Piscinibacter sp. HJYY11: one gene and its partner. The protein of the gene in region 2 interacts with the protein of the main gene of each other region in a pairwise test. Links are inferred from orthologs where the notes say so. Each region holds a gene or a part of one and is shown on either strand. Other genes may lie near its edges.

What was found. Proteins that work in one complex are often made in the same cells at the same time.
Region 1: the proteins of ftsA (region 2) and JI745_RS14725 interact in binary tests that used the Escherichia coli proteins (3 or more experiments, as listed by UniProt). The link is inferred for Piscinibacter sp. HJYY11 from one-to-one orthologs.

What each region holds. Positions count from the first base shown.
Region 1 is NZ_JAERQZ010000001.1:3,167,586-3,170,697, forward strand. The notes cover bases 313-3,112. They hold JI745_RS14725 (rod shape-determining protein), read right to left. Parts: upstream 2,335-3,112; coding sequence 1,291-2,334; downstream 313-1,290. Other genes in these bases: mreC (rod shape-determining protein MreC), read right to left, coding at 313-1,198; gatC (Asp-tRNA(Asn)/Glu-tRNA(Gln) amidotransferase subunit GatC), read left to right, coding at 2,616-2,915; gatA (Asp-tRNA(Asn)/Glu-tRNA(Gln) amidotransferase subunit GatA), read left to right, coding at 2,912-3,112. Outside these bases: rod shape-determining protein MreD, read right to left, coding at 1-278; more of mreC, read right to left, coding at 275-312. UniProt on the Escherichia coli protein: Forms membrane-associated dynamic filaments that are essential for cell shape determination. Acts by regulating cell wall synthesis and cell elongation, and thus cell shape.
Region 2 is NZ_JAERQZ010000001.1:2,100,879-2,104,406, reverse strand. What follows is about bases 373-3,275. They hold ftsA (cell division protein FtsA), read left to right. Parts: upstream 373-1,160; coding sequence 1,161-2,390; downstream 2,391-3,275. Other genes in these bases: ftsZ (cell division protein FtsZ), read left to right, coding at 2,589-3,275; JI745_RS09615 (cell division protein FtsQ/DivIB), read left to right, coding at 373-1,152. Also shown: JI745_RS09620 (D-alanine--D-alanine ligase), read left to right, coding at 1-331; more of JI745_RS09615, read left to right, coding at 334-372; more of ftsZ, read left to right, coding at 3,276-3,528. UniProt on the Escherichia coli protein: Essential cell division protein that assists in the assembly of the Z ring. May serve as the principal membrane anchor for the Z ring.

The DNA of each region.
Region 1 (3,112 bases), 1.1 Mb from region 2 along the record:
ATCGCGAAGAAGCTCAAGAGCGTGTAGGCGAGAGCGTGCTGGCCGAGCACGGCGCTGTCGTGCACGTCCATCAGCACGCCGAACACGAAGGCGGCGCCCAGGCCCACGCGGCGCGGCTGGTGCACGTTCCAGAACACGAGCACCAGGGCCATCATGTCGGGCAGGTAGCCCACGCGCCCGAAGGGCACGAGGTTGAAGGCGAAGGCCAGCAACATCGTGGTCCACATGAAGAACGGGTTGACCGGCAGCAGGAGCTGGTCGGCGCCGCGGGGCATCATTTCTTGTTCCCCTTCTTCACGGGCTTGGCCGGATCGTCACTCGGCGCGGGCTCAGGCCGCGGCGGCATCTGGATGCCCACCGGCTCCAGCACCAGCACGTGGCGCACGCTGTCGGGTTCGGCGATGGGCGCCAGCGCAATGCGGGCGAAGCCGGTCTCGACCTTGCGGTCCACGCTCACCACCTTGGCCACCGGCAGGCCAGCCGGGTAGACGCCGTCGACGCCCGAGGTGGAGAGCAGGTCGCCCACCTGCACGTCGGCATTGCCGGCCATGAAGCGCAGCTCGAGGCCTGCGCCGGCCGAGTTGCCGAAGGCCGCGCTGCGCGCCTGGGTGCGGCTGTTGAGCACCGGGATCGCGGCTTCCTTGTCGGTGAGCAGCGTGACCTCGGCGCTGTAGGGGTAGACGCGCGTGACCTGGCCCAGCACGCCCGCCTCGTTGATCACCGGCGACGAGATCACCAGCCCATCGCGGTTGCCGCGGTCGATGATGACCTTGCGCGAATAAGGGTCAGGCGCGTCGTACAGGACCTCGGCCGTCAGCGAGCGCACCTTGATCGCGCCACGCAGCTCCAGCAGGGCCCGCAGGCGGGCGTTTTCCTGCTGCAGCTGCTCGACCTTGGCGGCCCGCTCGGCCTGCTGCACGAGTTGCACCTTGGCGCGGGTTTCCTGCTCACGGGCGTCCTGCAGGCCCGTCAGGTAGTCGGCCGCGCCATTCCACAGGTCGACCGGCGTGCGCAGCACGCGCTCGACCGGGTTCAGCACGGTCGCCACCACCGCGCGCAGCGGCTGCGTGACCTTGAAGCGGGTGTCGGCCACCATCAGGAAGAGCGCCAGCGCCGAGAAGAACACCATGCGCGTGAACGCCGACGGCCCTTGGCGGAAGAAGGGCGGTGGTGTTCGATCGAGTGTGCCGAGAGGCATGGTGACCGCTGTGATTCAGGAAAAGCTCAAACGTTTGAAGTGAAAAAGCCGGCCACGTGTTGAACGCGCCGGCTTCGTGGTGCTGTTCACGTTCACTCGGAGGTGAAGATCGATCCCAGGCGTTCCATGCGCTCCAGCGCCATGCCGCAACCGCGCACCACGCAGGTCAGCGGGTCTTCGGCAACCAGCACCGGCAGGCCGGTTTCTTCGGCGAGCAGGCGGTCGAGGTCGCGCAGCAGGGCACCGCCGCCGGTGAGCATCATGCCGCGCTCGGCGATGTCGGCGCCGAGTTCGGGCGGGGTCTGCTCGAGCGCGTTCTTCACGCTGGAGACGATCTGGTTCAGCGGGTCGGTCAGCGCTTCCAGGATCTCGTTGCTGCTGATGGTGAAGCTGCGCGGCACGCCTTCGCTGAGGTTGCGGCCCTTGACTTCCATCTCCTTGACCTCGGAGCCGGGGAAGGCCGAGCCGATCTGCTTCTTGATTGCTTCGGCGGTGGGCTCGCCGATCAACATGCCGTAGTTGCGGCGGATGTAGTTGATGATGGCTTCGTCGAACTTGTCGCCGCCGACGCGGACCGAGCCCTTGTAGACCATGCCGCCCAGCGAAATGACACCGACCTCGGTGGTGCCGCCGCCGATGTCGACCACCATCGAACCGCTGGCCTCGCTGACCGGCAGGCCGGCGCCGATCGCCGCGGCCATCGGCTCCTCGATCAGGTAGACCTCGCTCGCACCGGCGCCCAGCGCCGATTCGCGGATGGCCCGGCGCTCCACCTGGGTCGAGCCGCAGGGCACGCAGATGATGATGCGCGGGCTCGGCTTCAGCATCTTCGAGTCGTGGACCATCTTGATGAACTGCTTGAGCATCTGCTCGGTCACCGTGAAGTCCGCGATCACGCCGTCTTTCATCGGGCGAATGGCTTCGATGTTGCCGGGCACCTTGCCCAGCATCGCCTTGGCCTCGGCGCCGACGGCCTGGATGGTCTTCTTGCCGTTGGGGCCGCCTTCGTGGCGGATGGCGACGACCGAGGGCTCGTCGAGCACGATGCCCTTGCCACGCACGTAGATCAGCGTGTTGGCGGTGCCGAGGTCGATGGCCAGGTCGGTGGAAAAGTAGCGGCGCAGGGAAGCGAACATGTTCTTGTGTGTCAGATCGGCGAGCACGCAGCCGCGGTCGATGGCGCGCGGGTCATGCTGGGCGATGTGGGTCCGTGTTGGTGGCGGGTGGGGTGCTCACGCATTCGATCAGTACCGACCACATGAGCGCAATTGGGTTCCGGGGCCTTTTGAAACAAGCTCGCAAACCCTTGCAAACTCTGGGTTTTCGACGCGTCGAGGGGCGTGTGGATAACCGGGGATAATACTTCAACACCCCTGGTTTTCGATCCCGCGAAGACCCATCCAAAAGTGGATTTCCAATGGCCTTGACCCCGCAGGATGTCGGCCGCATCGCCCACCTGGCCCGCCTCGAATTGCAGGCCGATGAGCAAGAGGCGATGAGGCTTCAACTCAACGAGTTCTTCTCCATCGTCGAGCGCATGAGCGCCGTCGACACGAGCGGCGTCGAGCCGCTGTACACCCCGCTGTCCGCCGTGCGCGACGTGGGCCTGCGCCTGCGCGACGACGTGGTCACCGAGACCAACGACCGCGAGCGCAACCTGCGCAACGCCCCGGCCAGCGAAGACGGCCTCTTCCTTGTGCCCAAGGTCATCGAATGAAGGAGCTGCACTCCTTGAGCGTGGCCGAGATGGGCCGCGCGCTCGACGCACGCGAGGTCTCGAGCACCGAACTCACGAAACATCTGCTCGCACGCGTTGCGACGCATCAACAACTGGGGGTCTTCCTCGCGGTCGACGAAGACCTTGCCCTGGAGCAGGCCAGTGCCGCCGATGCGCGACGCGCCGCCGGCGAGCGC
Region 2 (3,528 bases):
AGCACCGGAAGGCGACTATGACTACCAGAACAAGTACTTCACCGACGTCGTCAAGTACCACGTGCCGAGCGGACTGCCGGAGGCGGAAGAGCGCGAGATCCAGCGCATCGTCGTCCAGGCCTACCGCACGCTGAACTGCCGGGGCTGGGGCCGCGCCGACCTGATGATCCGCAAGAGCGACCGCAAGCCTTTCCTGCTGGAGATGAACACCTCGCCGGGCATGACCTCGCATTCGCTGGTGCCGAAGTCGGCCGCGGCGAATGGCATGCCCTATGAGCAGCTCTGCCTGCACCTCATCGCCAACGCCTCGCTGGACAGCACGAAGACCTGAACATGCGCGCCCACGCCGCCACGCCTCGCTTCGACCCGGCCGCCGTCGAGCTGCCGGGAGAGGTGCGCCTGCTCAACATCACCGCCTCGATGCTCTTCGTCGTGGGTGGCGTGTTGATGGCGGTGCTCGCGTTGATGTGGCTGATCCGCCAGCCGGTGTTCAACATCAAGTCGGTGAAGGTGGAGGGCGAGGTCACGCGCAACAGCGTGTCGACCATCCGCGCCAACGCGCTGCCGCAACTGGCGGGCAACTACTTCACGCTGGATCTCGCGCGCGGCAAGCAGGCCTTCGAGGCCGTGCCGTGGGTGAGGCAAGCCATCGTGCAGCGCGTGTGGCCGAACCGGCTGCGCGTGCTGCTCGAGGAGCACCACGCGGTGGCGCTGTGGGCCATGAAGGACGGCGACGACCAGCTCGTCAACGCGCAGGGCGAGGTCTTCCAGGCCAACCTGGGCGACGTGGAAGACGAATCGCTGCCGACGTTGAAGGGCCCGGACGGCAGCTCGGCCGAGGTGCTGGCGATGTACCACCGGCTGGTGCCGGTGTTCGAGAGGCTGGAGATGCACATTGACCAGCTCTCGATGAGCGGGCGCGGCTCGTGGCACGCCGAATTCGACAGCGGCGCCGAGATCGAGCTCGGCCGGGGGACACAAGACGAACTGGTGGCACGCAGCGAACGCTTCGTCGCCACCGTCACGCAGGTGATCGAGCGCTACCAGCGGCCGCTGGTCTACGCCGACCTGCGACACAACGAAGGTTATGCCGTGCGGCTCAAGGGGATCACCACCACGACGGTGGCCACTCCGCCCGGCAGGAGAAATTGAGGGAACACATGGCCAAGGAATACAAGGACCTGGTCGTCGGCCTGGACATCGGCACCGCCAAGGTGATGGCGGTGGTGGCCGAGGTCTTGCCCGATGGCGAGTTGAGAGTCGCCGGCCTCGGCATCGCGGCGGCGCACGGGCTCAAGCGCGGCGTGGTGGTCAACATCGACGCCACGGTGCAGAGCATCCAGCAGGCCCTGAAAGAGGCCGAGATGATGGCCGACTGCAAGATCACGCGCGTCTACACCGGCATCACCGGCAGCCACATCCGCGGCCAGAACAGCACCGGCATGGTGATCGTGCGCGACAAGGAAGTGACGCCGGTCGACGTGACGCGTGTGGTCGAGACGGCCAAGGCGATCAACATCCCGAACGACCAGCGCCTGCTCCTGGTGGAGCCGCAGGAGTTCGTGATCGACGGCCATGAGGTGAAGGAGCCGATCGGCATGAGCGGTGGGCGCCTGGAGGTGAAGGTGCACATCGTGACCGGCGCGCAGAGTGCCGCCGAGAACATCGTGAAGTGCGTGCGCCGCTGCGGGCTCGAAGTGGACCAGCTGGTGCTCAACCCGAGCGCGAGCAGCCATGCGGTGCTGACCGAGGACGAGAAGGATCTGGGTGTCGCCATCGTCGACATCGGCGCCGGCACCACCGACGTGGCGATCTTCACCGACGGGGCGATCCGTCACACCGCGGTGATCCCGATCGCCGGCGACCTGATCACGAGCGACATCGCGATGGCGCTGCGCACGCCGACGAAGGACGCCGAAGAGATCAAGGTCGAGTACGGCGTGGCCAAGCAGCTGCTCGCCGACCCCAGCGAGCAGCTCGAAGTGCCGGGCCTCGGCGACCGTGCACCGCGCATGTTGTCGCGGCAGGCGCTGGCCGGCGTGATCGAGCCGCGGGTAGAGGAGATCTTCTCGCTCGTGCACCAGGTGATCCGCGACAGCGGCTACGAAGAGCTGCTCAGTAGCGGCATCGTGCTGACCGGCGGCGCGGCGGTGATGCCGGGCATGGTGGAGCTGGGCGAAGACATCTTCCTGAAGCCAGTGCGCAAGGGCATCCCGACCTACCACGGCTCGCTCTACGACATGGTGGCCAATCCGCGCTCGGCGACGGTGATGGGCCTCCTGGAAGAAGCACGCCTCGGCCGTGCGCGTGGCATCAAGGCCGCGCAGCAGGCCGGTTCTGTCAAGACACTTTTCGGCCGGGCCAAAGACTGGTTCCTCGGCAATTTCTGAAGACCGACTTTTTGAAATACAGGGAGTTCACATGACACGCCATCCACATCTCATCGATCGTCTCCAGCGGGCGCATCACCTGGGCCACGACCCACCTGGCGCCTGGCCACCCCAGACTGCGGGCCCACCCGCGGCACAGCAAGAAGAGAAGACGAGTTTTTCAACACACACGGCAACTGCAAAGAATTGGAGTCAGACATGGCAATCGAAATGATCGAAGAGTTCGACCTGGGCACCCAGATCAAGGTGATCGGCGTGGGCGGCGGCGGCGGCAACGCGGTCGACCACATGATTGCGCAAGGTGTGCAAGGCGTGGAGTTCGTCTGCGCCAACACCGATGCACAGGCGCTCAACCGCTCGAGCGCGCACCACCTCATCCAGCTCGGCAGCACGGGCCTGGGCGCCGGCGCCAAGCCGGAAGCCGGCCGCGCCGCCGCTGAAGAAGCGGTGGACCGCATCCGTGACGCCATCAAGGGCAGCAACATGCTCTTCATCACCGCCGGCATGGGCGGCGGCACCGGCACCGGTGCGGCGCCCGTGATCGCACGCGTGGCCAAGGAGATGGGCATCCTGACGGTGGGTGTGGTCACCAAGCCTTTCGACTTCGAAGGCAACCGCCGCATGAAGGCCGCCGACAACGGCGTGGCCGAGCTCGAAGCCAACGTCGACTCGCTGATCGTGATCCTCAACGACAAGCTGCTCGACGTGCTGGGTGACGACGTGACGCAGGACCAGGCCTTCGCGCACGCCAACGACGTGTTGAAGAACGCCGTGGGTGGCATCAGCGACATCATCCACGTGCCGGGCCTCGTGAACGTCGACTTCGAAGACGTGAAGACGGTGATGAGCGAACCCGGCAAGGCGATGATGGGCACCGCCATCGCGAGCGGCCCCGACCGCGCCACCAAGGCGGCCGAATCGGCCGTGGCCTGCCCGCTGCTCGAAGGCATCGACCTCTCGGGCGCGCGTGGCGTGCTGGTGCTGATCGCCGCCGGCCGCAGCACCTTCAAGCTGTCGGAAAGCCGCAATGCGATGAACACCATCCGCCGTTACGCCGCGGACGATGCGCACGTGATCTACGGCACCGCCTACGACGAAAGCCTGGGCGACCAGCTTCGCGTGACGGTGATCGCCACCG